DNA from 2 places in the Spongiactinospora sp. 9N601 genome. Region 1 is predicted to be linked to the other one. Evidence: predicted binding sites of a transcription regulator. Region 1 holds the regulator's gene; the other holds the start of a gene.

Region 1 (7,836 bases):
GCGCCGCGCGCCAGACCACGATCGGCTTGGGCAGGGCCGGCAGCTTGTCGATTTCGTGGAACTGCGCCGCGACCGGCGGCAACACCGTCACCACGAGCTGGGTGTAGAGCATGCGGCCCTCCACCGCGAGGTGGATGAACGCCGAGACGACGATCCCCCGATCTTCGGCCGGGGCGAGCAGAAAGCCGTCCGCGTTCCTGATCTCCTGGCCGTCCACGTTGACGGTGACCCGCTGGTAGTGGCGTACGCCGCCCTGCGGATGCCGGCTCACCGCGTCGATGGTGTCCTTGCGGGCCGCGTAGTGCGGCATCCCGGAGCCGGGGTCGATCAGCGGGTGGCTGTTGTGGGAGCCGTGCCAGGAACGAGCGCGGGCGTCCGGCCAGTCGCGGCGGGTGAACGTGCCGCGCACGGCGAGGTGGTCGGTGATGTGCAGGCCCGTGATGACCTGCGCGGGGTCGCGTACGGCGTCGCGCATCTGGAGCAGCCGGGAGCGCACGAAGTCGTGCAGATCGACGACGTCGATCTCGACCTGCCGGTCTCTGACCGGATCGTCGCGGCCGGCGGAACCGGCGGAGCCCGGGGACCGGCCGGGCGGGCGGCGCAGGCGGTCAAGTTCGACGGCGATCGACCAGGATCGGTGGACGTCTCCGGCGCCGACGAACGGGTTCTCCGCGCCGTAGAGGGTGATGTTGCCCCACTGGGCCCGCGCGATGTACTCCAGCCGGTCGCGGTGGGCCGCGATTCCGTCGTCGGTGAGCCCGTCGTGGAAGCCGGGCTTGAGGCGTTCGGACAGGGTCAGGTACCACATCACGCGGTAACCGATCGCGAGTGCGAAGGGCAGCGCGGCGATGACGAGCGGCCCGAGCAGGGCGCCGGGCGAGGGGAGTTCGCCGGGCGCGGTGTCGAACCCCGTACCGATGCCGCTCATGATGATCAGGTAGCCGCAGACGGGCAGCAACAGCCCGGTCGCCAGCAGGAGCGTGGCTTTGGACGTGGCCGGCCCGCGGCGTACGGCGGGCGCAGACAACAGGACGAGCGGCACCCAGGGCAGGATGAACAGCACGGCGGGCCAGACCAGCAGGGACACGATCAGAAGCACCGTGATGAAGGCGTCGCGCAGCACGGAAAGGCGTTCGGCGCGCAGGCAGTGGGCCACCACCGGGACCAGATCGACGCCGCCGAAGGACGGCGCGACCGCGCGGTACCGGTCATCGAGCAGCTCGCGCAGCACCCGATCGCGGAACCGGCCGTTCAGGTAGGCCCCCGCGCACAGGTAACGGGTGGCGTTCTGGAGGGGCGCGGGCGGCGCGGCCTGTTGCGGTTGCGGCGCGGGCTCGGCCGATCCCGGGGCTACCGATGGCCCGGTGGGCGGTCCGGATGGCGGCGTGGGCGCGACGGAGGGCCGGAGCGGCCAGCCGGACACGGACGGCTCAGAAGGCGCTGATGGCCCTTGGGGCGGGAAGGCTCCGGTGTGTGGTTCCAGGGAAGGTGGGGCCGTAGAGGGCTCGGAAGGTGGGGCTGTGGGGTCGGAGGGCCAGGGTGGCCGGCCGGGCATGGACGGCTCAGATGGTCCGTTGGACGGCCCTTGCGCCATGTAGGGCTCGTACGGGGCAGAGGGCGTCGGCGGCCCTTGGGGCGGGGAGGCTCCGGCATGCGGCTCGGACGGCGGTGGGGCCGCAGGGGGCTCGGGAGGTGGGCCGGACGGTGCGGGGGAGGGCGGCCAGGGCGGCGGTGATGCGCCCGGTGTGCCCGATGAGTCCGCAGGATTCGATGACTCCGGAGGTGGCGCGTGCGGGTCGGGAGGTGGGCCGTCCGCACTGTGGATGTCGTCCATCGGCGCTCCGTAAGGGGGTCTTCACAGCATATCCCGGGACAAGGAACACCGAGAGTAGCGATCCGGTAACCCCGCTTACCGCATCTCCTCACGCTGGAGCCCCAGGCTCTTGATGGCCTCCGCATGCCCCCGGCGGCGGCAGACTGAAGGGGTGCCTGCCATCCTTCCCGACGGTGAAGCCGTCCCGGCGTCCGGCGAGCTGCCCGCGAGCGCGTTCGACGGGTTCGGCGCGCGGCCGTTCGGCTTCTACGTGCATGTGCCGTTCTGCGTGACCCGCTGCGGCTACTGCGACTTCAACACCTACACCAGCGGCGAGCTCGGCCCGGGGGCCTCCCCCCGCGACTACGCCGACACCGCGATCGAGGAGGTGCGCCTGGCCCGGCGGGTGCTGGAGCGGGACACGGGCGCGGTGCCGCGCGTCGAGACCGTGTTCGTCGGCGGCGGGACGCCCACCCTGCTGCCACCGGCCGACCTGGTGCGGGTCCTGCGGGCGATCGACGGGGAGTTCGGGCTGGCCCCCGGGGCCGAGGTCACCACCGAGGCCAACCCCGAGTCGGTGGACGCCGCCGCGCTGGCCGTACTGCGCGAGGGCGGCTTCACCCGGATGAGCTTCGGCATGCAGAGCGCCAGCGAGCACGTCCTGCGGGTGCTGGACCGGCGGCACACCCCGGGCCGCGCCGCCGAGACCGTACGACTGGCGAAGGCCGCCGGCTTCGAGCACGTCAACCTGGACCTCATCTACGGCACGCCGGGCGAGTCCGACGCCGACTGGCGCGCCTCGCTGACCGCGGCGCTCGCCGCCGGCCCCGACCACGTCTCGGCCTACTCGCTCATCGTGGAGGACGGTACCCGGCTGGCCGCCCGGATCGGCCGCGGCGAGCTGCCGATGCCCGACGACGACGTGGCCGCCGACCGCTACTTGATCGCCGACGAACTGCTCACCGCGGCCGGTTTCGCCTGGTACGAGGTGTCCAACTGGGCCGCCTCCGAGGCCGCCCGCTGCCGGCACAACCTGCTGTACTGGACCGGCGGCGACTGGTGGGGCGTCGGCCCGGGCGCGCACAGCCACGTCGGCGGCACCCGCTGGTGGAACGTCAAACACCCGGCCGCCTACTCCGCCCGCCTGGCCCAGGGCGTCTCGCCCGCCCACGCGCGCGAGGTGCTGGCCCCCTCCGACCAGGTCGTGGAGCGGCTGATGCTCCAGCTCAGGCTCTCCTCCGGGCACCCGCTCTCGGAGGTGGACCCGGCGGCCCGCCCGGCGGTGCACCGGGCCATGGCCGAGGGGCTCCTGGACGAGAGCGCGCTGGCCGGAAACGATCAGATCGTCCTCACCCTGCCCGGACGCCTCCTCGCCGACGCCCTGATCCGCGACCTGATCGTGTGAGCCACCCGGTCCCTGCGAGCCAGGAGATCAGTCGTCGCCCGGCGCCGCGGTCACGAAGTCGATCAGTTCCTCCACCCGGCCGAGCAGTTCGGGCTCCAGGTCGGCGTAGCCGGTGACCGACCCCAGGATGCGCCGCCACGCCTCCGCGGGGTCCAGCCGCCACCCCAGGGCCGCGATGACCCCTTCCTTCCACGGTGTGCCCCGGGGCACCGTGGGCCAGGCCGGGATGCCCACCGCCGCGGGCTTGACGGCCTGCCAGACGTCCACGTAAGGGTGGCCCACCACCAGTACGTGCGGCGAGTCGATCGCGGCGGCGATCCGGCTCTCCTTGGAGCCGGTCACCAGGTGGTCGACCAGGACCCCGAGGCGCCGGCCCGGCTCGGGGCCGAACTCCGCGACGATCGCGGGCAGGTCGTCCACCCCCTCCAGGTACTCCACGACCACGCCCTCCACCCGCAGGTCGTGCCCCCAGATCTTCTCCACCAGGGCCGCGTCGTGCACGCCCTCGACGTAGATCCGGCTCTCCCTGGCGACGCGGGCACGCAGGCCCTGGACCGCGACGGACCCCGACGCGCTGCGCGCCGGTCCGCCCGCGGACGCGGCGGGCCGGACGAGGGTCACCGGCCTGCCGTCCAGCAGGAACCCCGCGGGGGCCAGCGGGAACACCCGGCGCCGCCCGAAGCGGTCCTCCAGGGTGACCGCCTCCTTGTCACAGCCCACCACCGCGCCGCAGAACCCGCTGTCGGGATCTTCCACCACCAGGTCCCGCTCGGCGGGCACCTGAGGGATCTGTCCCTTTTTCGGCCGTCGCCAGTTTCCGGCGAGCACGTCACGCCCGTACATGTCCGCCGACGCTAGCAAAGACGATCGCAAAAGCGGCGCCCGACGGCTTCGCGACCACGCGCCGGCCATCGTCCGAAGCCCCCGCACGGGCTTTTCCGCCCGGGGCGGAGGATCTTACCCGCCCGTGTTATCGCACCCCGCGCACGGTGGCCGTACACTTGGCACTCGGGAACACAGAGTGCCAGCGCTGGCGTTCCCGAGTGGGACCGACGCGGATGGCAGGGAGGTGAGCACGTTGGTCGACGACCGAAAGCTCGCGGTCCTCCGCGCCATCGTCGAAGACTACGTCTCGACCAACGAGCCGGTCGGATCGAAGGCCTTGACCGAGCGGCACAACCTCGGCGTCTCCCCGGCCACCGTGCGCAACGACATGGCGGCCCTGGAGGAGCTGGGTTACATCACCCAGCCGCACACGAGCGCGGGCCGGGTGCCGACCGACAAGGGCTACCGGCTGTTCGTCGATCGGCTGTCGCAGGTCAAGCCGCTGTCCGCGGCCGAGCGCCGGGCGATCGAGACCTTCCTGGCCGGCGCGGTCGACCTCGACGACGTGGTCACCCGCACCGTCCGGCTGCTGGCACAGCTCACCCGGCAGGTCGCGGTGGTCCAGTACCCGGCGCTGAGCCATTCCACGGTCCGGCACATCGAGCTGGTGCCGCTGACCGAGCGCCGGGTGATGATGGTCCTGATCACCAACACCGGGCGGGTCGAGCAGCGGGTCATCGAGCTGCCCGACGTGATCGACGACTCGCGGATCGCGCACATGCGGGCCGTGCTCAACGCCTGCCTCGACGGGTGCGGCCTGGCCCAGGTGCCCGACACCGTGGCCGACCTGCCCGACCGGATGCCCGTCGAAGACCGTTCGAGCATGGTGACCATCCTTTCGGTGCTGCTGGAGACGCTGGTCGAGCGGCACGACGAGAGGCTGGTCATCGCCGGTGCCGCCAACCTCGCGGCGGCCGACTTCACCATCGGCCTGCGCGAGGTCCTGGAGGCGCTGGAAGAGCAGGTGGTGCTGATCCGCCTGCTCGGTGAGACCACCGACACCTCCGCGATCACCGTGCGGATCGGCTCGGAAAACCCCTATACCGGTCTGCGCGGCACGTCGATCGTGGCGGCCGGTTACGGCTCGGGTGACCAGCAGCTCGCCCGGCTCGGCGTGCTCGGGCCGACCCGTATGGACTACCCGGTGACCATGGGCGCGGTTCGCGCGGTGGCACGCTATGTCAGCCAGATCCTGACTGCATCATAAGAGGCCGAAGAGGTTCGATAAGTGGCTAAGAGCGACTACTACGGCACCCTCGGGGTTCGCCGTGACGCCAGTGCGGAGGAGATCAAGAAGGCCTACCGCAGGCTGGCACGCGAGCTGCACCCGGACGTGAACCCCGACCCGGCCACCCAGGAGCGGTTCAAAGAGGTCACCCAGGCCTACGAGGTTCTGTCCGATCCCAGTAAGCGGCAGATGTACGACCTGGGCGCCGACCCCTACGCCGGCGCGGGAGCGGGAGCGGGCGCCGGTTTCGGGGCGGGGTTCCCGTTCAGCGACATCATGGACGCCTTCTTCGGCTCCGCGGGCGGCGCCCGGGCTCCGAGGTCGCGGGCCAGGCGCGGGCGCAACGCGACCATCCGCGTGGAGCTCGACCTGCGCGAGGCGTGTTTCGGCACCACTCGCGAGCTGATGGTCGACACGGCCGTGGTCTGTGAGGTGTGCCAGGGGTCGGGCGCGTCCGCCGGCACCCACCCCGACACCTGCGACATGTGCCAGGGCCGCGGTGAGGTCTCCCAGGTCACCAGGTCCTTCCTGGGCCAGGTCATGACCTCGCGGCCGTGCCCGCAGTGCGGCGGCTACGGCTCGATCATCCGGCACCCCTGCCAGGAGTGCTCGGGCGACGGGCGCGTCCGCACCCGCCGTACGATCAAGGTCCGCATCCCCGCGGGCGTCGAGGACGGCACGCACATCCAGCTCGCCGGGGAGGGCGAGGTCGGCCCGGGCGGCGGCCCGCCCGGCGACCTGTTCCTGGAGATCGTCGAGAAGCCGCACGAGATCTTCGAGCGGCGCGGCGACGACCTGCACTGCACCGTGCAGATCCCGATGACCGCCGCCGCGCTCGGCACGGTGCTCACCGTCGAGACCCTCGACGGCAAGGAGGACCTCGACGTGCGCCCCGGCACGCAGTCCGGGCAGGTCATCCCCCTGTACGGCAAGGGCGTCCAGCGCCTCAACGAGACCGGTCGCGGCGACCTGCTGATCCACTTCAACGTCGAGACGCCCAGCCGCCTCGACCCCGAGCAGGAAGACCTCCTGCGCGAGCTGGCCAGGATGCGCGGTGAGGAGCGTCCGCCGGGCAAGTTCGCCCCCGGGCAGCAGGGCTTCCTGGCGCGGCTGCGCGACGCCTTCAACGGCCGCTGAGCCGGTCGCGGCCATGACGGTTCCGGTCTTCCTGGCCGAGAGGCAGCGGCTCGCGGCGGACACCATCGACCTCGGCGGCCAGGAGGGCCGCCACGCGGCCACCGTACGACGGCTGCGCGCCGGCGAGCGGGTCGATCTCACCGACGGCCTCGGCCTGGTCGCCGAGTGCGTGGTGACCGACGTCGGCAAGGACGCCCTGCGCCTCGCCGTACGGCGGCGCTACGACGTACCGGCGGCCGAGCCGCGCCTGGTGGTCGTCCAGGGCCTGCCCAAGGGCGACCGGGGCGAGCTGGCCGTCGAGATGATGACCGAGGCGGGCGTCGACGTCATCGTGCCGTGGGCGGCGGCGCGGTCGGTCACCCGCTGGAAGGGCGACCGCGCCGCCAAGGGCGCGGCCCGCTGGCGGGCGACCGCCAGGGAGGCCGGTAAGCAGTCCCGCAGGTTCCGGCTGCCCGAGGTGACCGACCAGGCCGAGACGCCGGAGGTGGCGGCGCTGCTGGCCGGGGCGGCGCTGGGCGTGGTGCTGCACGAGGAGGCGGGCGTGCCGCTGTCCGGGATGAGCCCGCCCGCCAAGGGCGACATCGTCGTCGTGGTCGGGCCCGAGGGCGGGATCACCGGCGAGGAGATCGACGGCTTCCGCGCCGCCGGGGCGGTGCCCGCCGTGCTCGGGCCCACCGTGCTGCGCACCTCGACGGCCGGGGTCGTGGCCGCGGCGCTGCTCTCGGTCCGCGCCGGGCGCTGGTGACCCGGCGCGGTCAGTCTTCGATCGCGGTGTTGGTGCCGAATCCGCTGGACAGCGGGCTGGCCACCTCGGTGGGGGCCGGTTCGGGATCGGACGGCGGGCACTCCTCCGGTGGGCACGGGCCGCTCGGCGTGGGCTCGCTCTCGGTCGGCGTCGGCGCGGTGGTGGGGGCGGTCGTCGGCGTCGGGCTCGCCTTGGAGGGGCAGTCGGCGCCCTTGCCGGACGACTCGGGCCGCGGTGGCTCGGGCTCGCCGGCCGTCGGGTCGCCGTTGGGCGTCGGGCAGGTCTCCTTGTCCGACGGGGTCGGCGTCGGCGACTTCGAGCGATCCGGCGTCTTGGTGGTCGGCGGGGCCGCGCTGTTCCGCGTCGGGCTCGGGGGCGCCGGCGGCACGCTCGTGGCCTGCGGCGGCGCCTTGGGGCCGCGCGAGGTCGCGTTGATCGTCGGCGGGGTCCGGGTCGCCTCGGTCAGGCCGACCGACTGCTCCCGGGCGTCGCCGCCGCGCAACTGCGGCACGGCGATCACGACGGTGGCGGCGACCAGTACCGCGCCGGCCACCGAGGCGGCGGCGCGCCACCACACCAGGCGGCCGTGCCCGCGTTTGTGCTGGATGCGGGCGCGGATGATC
Region 2 (7,836 bases), on a different contig from region 1:
GGTGCTGACCTCGGCGCGGCGGAAGCGGGCGCTGAGCCGTTCGTACGGTGAGACCACCAGGAAGTAGACCACGGCGGCGACGATGGCGAACGAGATCAGGGCGTTGATGAACTCGCCGTAGCGGAAGACGGACTCGCCGACCGTGAGGGTGAGGCCCTTGAAGTCGGGCAGGCCGCCGAAGGCGGAGATCAGCGGGGTGAGCAGGTCTTCGACGAACGAGTTGACGATCGAGGTGAAAGCGGCGCCGATCACCACGGCGACGGCGAGCTCGATGACGTTGCCGCGCATCAGGAACTTCTTGAACCCGCTCATGTGGCCTCCCGGTTGACTGAGTGTTGGTTGGGCGGGGCGCAGTATATTACTCTCCGTATTTGCGTGATCGCCTCATGGGCGCCGCCGTGGCCCGATCGTGATGGAGAGACGCCCGCCGCTCTGGGCCGCCGCGAGCTCGGCGGCTTGTGCCGAAGTGGTGGCGAGCACGATCAGCGCTCCGCCGCCCGAGTTGGCCGATGAGGTGGCGGCGCGCTTGTGGGTGGTGATCACGCGGACGTCGTCGGCGACCGTCTGGGCCGGTGAGGCGGTGGCCGTGCCGTCCTGTCCCCAGCCGGTGCCGGCGGCGAGGACGTCGATCGTGTCGCCGGGGGCCAGCAGGGCGGCCGCGTCGGCGTCGGCGATGCGGACCGGAGTCGCGACGGTGCCCGGCGGGTGGGCTGCTACGAGGGCGGGGCCGACCAGGCGGACGTCGGTCAAGGGCTCGCCTTTGCGCATGGGGGAGGCGAGGATCTTGCCGGTCGCGGCGGCGGGAGGGTGGATGACCCCCGTGGGGACGGCTTCGGCGGGGAGGGCGAGTGGGGTCAGGTCGCCTGGAGCGAGGGGGCCGCTTTGGAGGTCGCGGGCGGCGGCGAGGACGCGCACGGTCTCGGGAGGCGTCGGGGCGAGCACGGTGAGGGCGCACGTGACCGCCACGGCGACCAGGGAACTGGCCACGAGGCGCCGGCGTCGTACGAGCGCGCGGATCACGGGGGGCATCGGAGAACTCTCCAGGCGATGGGTGGGTGGGGTGAGGTGGGGCTTCAGGGCAGCTCGAAGGGGAGCTTGATGCCGTCGAGGGCGTGGCCGCAGGGGCAGGCGCGGTCGTCGGGGAGGGCGCGAACGGTGTCGGCGACCAGGGAACGCATGCGGGCGATGTTGGCCGCGAAGACGGCGAAGACCTCTGCCTGGGTGACGCCCTGGCCGGTCTGCACCCCGGCGTCGTGGTCGGTGACGAGCGAGACCGAGGTGTAGCAGAGGGCGAGCTCGCGGGCGAGAATGGCCTCGGGGTGGCCGGTCATGCCGACGATGGTCCAGCCGTTGGCGGCGAACCAGCGGGACTCGGCGCGGGTGGAGAACCGGGGGCCTTCGATGACGACGAGGGTGCCTCCGTCGACGGAATCCCAGCCGGAGGCTTTGGCGCAGTCGACGGCGGCCGAGCGGCCGGTGGGGCAGTAGGGGTCGGCGAAGGGGACGTGGACGGCGCCTCCGGTGTCGTAGTAGGTCTGCTCGCGGGTGGTCGTGCGATCCACGAGCTGGTCGGGGATGACCACGACGCCTGGGCCGTGCTCGGCCCGGAGCGAACCGACGGCGCTGGGGGCCACGATCTGGCGGACGCCGAGGGAGCGTAGCGCCCACAGGTTGGCACGGTAGGGGATGCGGTGCGGCGGGAAGCGGTGACCGCGGCCGTGGCGGGGCAGGAAGGCGACCGTGCGGGAACCGATCTTGCCGACGGTCACGACATCACTCGGTGGGCCGTAGGGGGTCGTCACCTCGACTTCTTCCGCGTCGCTGCGGTCGAAGAGCGAGTAGAAACCGGAGCCGCCGATTACGCCGATCTGTGCTCGATTGACCATGCGGCGACATTAGCCCGTTGGCTCGCGGGCGCAGGGGGCCGAACGCCGTTCTGTGGATAAGGCGGAGCCGGCTGGGGCGGTGGCCTGTGGAAAACTCGCGGCTGCTGCTGGGGGGACAGGGAAGGAGAGGTAGGGCGGCAGGGAGGCGACATGCGTGGCAGTGGCAGTGGCCCCGGGCCGTTCTGCTGGATGGGGCGGCGACAGATTGCTGCTATCGCGGCTGTTCACCACCAGGGGCCGATGGGTTTCGGGGGGCGCGCAGGCAAGGGGTTTGCCCGGTTTGGGCTGGAGACGCTGTGTCGCCGTGGCCCTGTGGAAGGCCGTCTTGGGGCGCGGAGTAGTGGGCCACCCGGTGTTCAGGAGCATGGGGGCCGAGGTGCTGGTCGGCGGGCAGTCGCCGTAGGGCGCTCCGGCTTTGGTGTCGCCTCAGGTGCCTGGGAGGCGACGCGGGATGGTGGCAGACGGCGGCCTCGCCGTGGGCTCAGCGCAGGGCGGCTACGTCGCCTCGGGGTCGAGGAGGCGGCGTGGGCCGCTAGGAGGAACTGGTGGCCGTCACCGGGGTGCTGGGCTTGGGGGTGTCGGCGCTCTTGGTGGAACCGCTGTCGGACGACGACTTGTCCGAGCTGGAGCCGCCCTCGCTCTTGCCCTCGGACCCCGACTTCGAAGACGACGCGGGAGCCGTACTGGAGGTGCTCGAAGAGCGGCTGTCGGTGCGGTAGAACCCCGAGCCCTTGAACACGATGCCGACCGCGGAGAACACCTTGCGCAGTGCGCCGTTGCAGGTGGGGCACTCCGTGAGTGCGGAGTCGGTGAACTTCTGCACGACCTCGAACTGCTCTTGGCAGGCGGTGCAGGCGTACTGGTAGGTGGGCACGCGCTCCTCCTCTGTGATCCGCATCGGTTGGCACTCTGCCGACGCGACTGCTAATGGTACGCAGCCGACAAGCTTAAACGCCACTTGGCGGCGCGCAATTCCGGGTGACTTGACCGACTTCGCCCCGTGACCAGGTACTCAGGAGGCGCCACTTTCCCCGAACCAACCGGCGAGTTTGCCGCGGCGGTTGACCGCGCGGAGGCGGCGTTCGACGGCGTCCCGGCAGGCGGCGGTGGTGACGACGAGCAACTGGTCGTCCTGGCGGATGCGGGTCGTGGCGGACGGTACGAAGCTGCGCCCCTCCCGGACGATCAGGGTCACAGCCGCCCCGGACGGCAGGCGTAGTTCAAAGATCTCCACACCCTGCAGCAGCGACGTCGGCGGCACCTTGATCTGCAACAGGTCGGCGTTGAGTTCTTCGAGCGGGGCTGCCTCGACTTCGAGGTCGAGGGCCTCGGCGGGGGCGCTCACCTTCAGCAGCCGGGCCACCAGCGGCAGGGTCGGCCCCTGGACCAGCGTCAGGACGATCACGATGATGAAGACCTCGTTGAACACCGCCTCGGCCTCGGTCACCGCCGCCGCCCACGGGATGGTGGCGAGGACGATGGGCACCGCGCCCCGCAGTCCGGCCCAGGACAGGAACACCTGCTCGCGCCAGCTCAGCCGGTCGATCCCGGCCAGCCGTACCAGAGCCGCCGACACCACCACCGACGCCGGCCGCGCCACCAGGAGCAGGGCCACGCCGGCCACCAGGCCGGGGACGATCGCGGAGGGCATCTCGGTCGGGCTGGCCAGCAGGCCGAGCATGACGAACAGGCCGATTTGGGCCAGCCAGGCCGCGCCTTCCGCGAAGCCGCGGGTGGCCGAGCGGTGCGGGAGGCGGGTGTTGCCGAGGATGAGCGCCGCCAGGTACACGGCCAGGAATCCGCTGCCGTGCTGGATCGCCGCGCCGCTGTAGGCGACGAGGGCCAGGGCCAGTACCGCGATGGGGTAGAGGCCGGAGGCGGGCAGGGCGATGCGCCGCAGGGCGTACGACCCCACGGGCCCGACCAGGAGGCCCACGGCGACTCCGACGCCCAGTTCGTAGGTCGCCTCCCCGATGAACTCCCACAGCCCCGGAGTGGGCACCTTGGCGACGCTGAGGAGTGCCACCGCGATCACGCAGGGCGCGTCGTTGAAGCCGGACTCGGCCTCCAGGATCCCGGCCAGGCGCGGCGGCAGCGGCAGGCGGCGCAGTACGGAGAAGACCGCGGCGGCGTCCGTGGAGGCCAGGATGGCGCCCAGGAGCAGCGCCGTACGCCAGTCGGTGTCCAGCGCCCCCCGGATGGCCAGCGCGAGCACCACGATGCTCACCGTCACGCCCACGGTCGCCAGTACCGCGGCCAGCGGCACGGCACGACGTACGTGGCTCCAGGACGTCGTCAGCCCGCCCTCGGCCAGGATCAGCGCCAGTGCGGACAGGCCGACCTGCTGGGCGAGTTCGGCGTTCTCGAACGGGATGCCGAGCACGCCGGATTCGCCGAGCAGCAGGCCGAGGCCGAGGAAGATCAGCAGGCTGGGCAGGCCGCTGCGGTGGACGATGCGTACCGCGACGATCGCCGCGATGACCACGCCGGCCCCGAGAAGCAGCCAGATATCGAGCTCCACCTGGCTCCCCTCTCGGCCCCGCGCCTCCTATTCACTGGTGGGAATATTGTGCCCTATGAGGCCGGAAATCACCTGAGTGCGATGATCCCGGACGGCATGGCCGCGTACCGTACGCGTTGGTCATGTGACTCCGCGGGCACGCCCTCGATCAGCTCCCCATCGTGCAGCAGCGCGACAGTGGGCACGTTGGGTCCTACCCGCGCGAGGGCCCTGTCGTAAGATCCCCCGCCTCTGCCCAGCCGTACACCTGTCTTCTTGTCCACCGCCAGGGCGGGCACTATGACGAGCGCGGCCGTACGTATCGCGTCCACCCCGCGCCGCACGTCGACCGGCTGCATGATCCCGTAGCGGCCGGGCTCCAGGGAGTCGGGCCCGTCGTACACGGCCCAGTCGAGGTCGTGGTCGGCACGCAGGACCGGCAGGATCACCGTCGCGCCGTGCTTCCACAGCGCGAACACCAGCCCGTGCGTCTGCGGCTCCTCGCCGGTGGACCAGTAGCAGGCCACCAGGCCCGCCATCTGCACCCACGGGCGGTCCATCAGGCTCTCGCGGACGGCCGCCGCACCGGCGCGGCGTCCGGTTTCGGACATGGACCGACGCGCCGCGACGATGGTGCGCCGCAGCATCCGTTTGTCCACAGCTCCTCCACTAGGGTTTCCTCCATGGCTGACATCGCTGACAAGGCTGACATCGCCACCAACGCTGACATTGCCACTGACATCGCCGCCAACGCGGGCAAGGCCGACCACGACGCCGCAGGTGACGTCGTGACGAGGGCCGTCGTCCCCGCGGCGGGCCTGGGAACCAGGTTCCTTCCGGCTACCAAGGCCACGCCCAAGGAACTGCTGCCCATCGTCGACAAGCCAGTGATCCAGTATGTCGTCGAGGAAGCGGTGTCCGCAGGGTTGAGCGACGTGCTCATGGTGACAGGCCGTACCAAGCGTCCGCTGGAGGACCACTTCGACCGTGCGATCGAACTTGAAGGCGCTCTGGAGGCCAAGGGCGACAAGGAGAAGCTCGCGCTGATCCGTCAGTCCGACGATCTCGCGGCGATCCACTACGTGCGCCAGGGGACGGCCCTGGGGCTCGGGCATGCCATCCTTTGCGCGAAGCAGCACGTGGGCGAGCATCCGTTCGCCGTACTGCTCGGCGACGACATGATCGACGAGCGCGACAAGCTGCTCGAGCGGATGCTCCAGGTCCGCAGCGAGTACGGCGGCAGCGTGATCGCCCTGATGGAGGTGCCGAGGGAGCAGGTGTCCATGTACGGCGTGGTCTCCATCGCGCCCACGGACGAGGACGACGTCGTCAAGGTCACCGACCTGGTGGAGAAGCCGCCGGTGGACGAGGCCCCGTCCAACTGGATCATCATCGGCCGCTATGTGCTCGACCCGACGGTGTTCCCGGTCCTGGAGAAGACCCCTCCGGGACGCGGCGGGGAGATCCAGATCACCGACGCCCTTCAGGAACTCGCCCGGCGCGACAGGTCCGAGGGCGGGCCCGTGCACGGCGTCCTGTTCAGGGGGCGGCGGTACGACACCGGGAACAAACTCGACTATCTGCGCACGGTGGTGCAGTTCGCCGCTGAGCGTCCCGACCTCGCCCCAGAGTTCGTACCCTGGCTTCGTGAGTTCCTCCGAGACCGCTGAACGATCAAGGGGAAGGACGGCCGGCATGAGATCGGTGGACGAGCACCTCGCCGAGATCCTGGCGACCGTACGCACCCTCGCGCCGCTCGAAGTGGAGCTGGAGCGGTCGCTCGGCACCACTTTGGCGGAAGATGTCACGACACCGGTGGAGTTGCCGCCCTTCGACAACTCCGCCATGGACGGCTACGCCGTGCGCTCCGAGGACGTCCGGCGGGCCGCCCAGGAGAGCCCGGTCACGTTGCCCGTGATCGATGACGTGGCCGCGGGCGACGGCGCGCTCTACGCGGTGGGGCCGGGCCACGCCGTGCGGATCATGACCGGCGCCCCGATGCCCGCGGGCGCCGACGCCGTCGTGCCGGTGGAGTGGACCGACGGTGGCAAGACCTCGGTCGCGATCACCCGGCCCGCGCCCGCGGGGCACGCGATCCGCCGGGCGGGCGAAGACGTTCACAAGGGCGAGGTGGTGCTGCGCGCGGGCATGCACATCGGCGCGGCCCAGCTCGGCATCCTGGCGGGCGTGGGGCGGCGCAGGGCGCTGGTACGGCCGCGTCCGCGGGTCGTCGTGCTGTCCACGGGCGCCGAGCTGGTGGAGCCGGGTTCGATGCTCGGCGCGGGCCAGATCTGGGACTCCAACAGTTTCACGCTCACCGCCGCCGTCCGTGAGGCGGGCGCGGACGGCTTCCGCGCCGGGGTCGTGCCCGATGACGCCGCGGTGTTCCTCGACCAGCTCGACGCGCAGCTCGTCAGGGCCGATGCGGTGATCACCAGCGGCGGGGTCTCGATGGGCGCGTACGAGCCGGTCAAGGAGGCCCTGGGCCCGCTCGGCACGGTCGGGTTCCAGCGGGTGGCGATGCAGCCGGGCATGCCGCAGGGCTTCGGGGTGGTCGGTGACGACGAGGTGCCGATCTTCGCGTTGCCCGGCAATCCGGTCTCGTCGTTCGTCTCGTTCGTCCTTTTCGTACGGCCGGCGCTGCGCAAGATGCAGGGCCTGCCGCCGGAGACCGCGACCGTGCGGGCCACCACCGCGACCGCCCTGCGCTCGCCTCCGGGCAAGCGCTCGTTCCTGCGCGCCACGCTCGCCTGGAGCCCCGACGGCGCCGCGGTGGCCTCCCCGGTGCGGGGCCAGGGCTCCCACCAGCTCGCCGCCCTCGCCGCCGCCAACGCGCTCGTGGTGGTCCCTGAAGACGTCACCGACCTTCCCGAGGGCGCGGCCGTGGAGGTGATCCCGCTGTGAGCAAGCTGACACATCTGGACGATTCGGGCGCGGCCCGCATGGTCGACGTCTCGGCGAAGGACGTCAGCGCCCGTACGGCCCGCGCGGCCGGCCGGGTACTGCTGTCCGCCGAGGCCGTCGCGATCCTGCGGGCGGGTGAGGTGCCGAAGGGCGACGCGCTCGGTGTGGCCAGGATCGCCGGGATCATGGGGGTGAAACGGACACCCGACCTCATTCCGCTCTGCCATCCGATCGCCGTCCACGGGGTCGAGGTTTCGCTCACCGTCGTCGACGAGGGCGTGGAGATCGTCGCGACCGTCAAGACCGCCGACCGCACCGGGGTCGAGATGGAGGCGCTCACCGCCGTCTCGGTGGCCGCGCTGGCGCTGATCGACATGGTCAAGGCCGTCGATCCGGCCGCCGTGATCAGCGACGTCCGGGTGGAGGAGAAGACCGGCGGCAAGACCGGCGTCTGGACCCGCCCATGAAGACCCTGCTGAAGGCCCTGGTGATCACCGTGTCGAACCGGGCCGCCGCCGGGGTTTATCCGGACAAATCCGGTCCGCT

The links. The regulator HrcA, encoded in region 1, represses chaperone genes, less so after heat shock. The targets are predictions, from matches to a motif close to TTGGCACTCTCNNNNNGAGAGTGCCAA.
Region 2: the regulator HrcA is predicted to act here: its motif matches at 2,788-2,814, upstream of ACH34R_RS37670 (FmdB family zinc ribbon protein).

The regions. Positions count from the first base shown of each region.
Region 1 covers NZ_JBIRBB010000001.1:733,338-741,173, reverse strand. Annotated here, with positions in the region: gene ACH34R_RS03265 (hypothetical protein) at 1-1,423, opposite strand, end outside; gene hemW (radical SAM family heme chaperone HemW) at 1,986-3,218, shown strand; gene ACH34R_RS03255 (DUF3097 domain-containing protein) at 3,246-4,061, opposite strand; gene hrcA (heat-inducible transcriptional repressor HrcA) at 4,297-5,310, shown strand; gene dnaJ (molecular chaperone DnaJ) at 5,332-6,468, shown strand; gene ACH34R_RS03240 (16S rRNA (uracil(1498)-N(3))-methyltransferase) at 6,482-7,213, shown strand; gene ACH34R_RS03235 (hypothetical protein) at 7,224-7,836, opposite strand, start outside.
Region 2 covers NZ_JBIRBB010000022.1:1,795-9,630, forward strand. Annotated here, with positions in the region: gene mscL (large conductance mechanosensitive channel protein MscL) at 1-312, opposite strand, end outside; gene cpaB (Flp pilus assembly protein CpaB) at 385-1,029, opposite strand; gene ACH34R_RS37665 (S-methyl-5'-thioadenosine phosphorylase) at 1,074-1,886, opposite strand; gene ACH34R_RS37670 (FmdB family zinc ribbon protein) at 2,419-2,760, opposite strand; gene ACH34R_RS37675 (potassium/proton antiporter) at 2,899-4,407, opposite strand; gene ACH34R_RS37680 (5-formyltetrahydrofolate cyclo-ligase) at 4,476-5,045, opposite strand; gene galU (UTP--glucose-1-phosphate uridylyltransferase GalU) at 5,070-6,056, shown strand; gene glp (gephyrin-like molybdotransferase Glp) at 6,082-7,290, shown strand; gene moaC (cyclic pyranopterin monophosphate synthase MoaC) at 7,287-7,757, shown strand; gene ACH34R_RS37700 (molybdenum cofactor biosynthesis protein B) at 7,754-7,836, shown strand, end outside.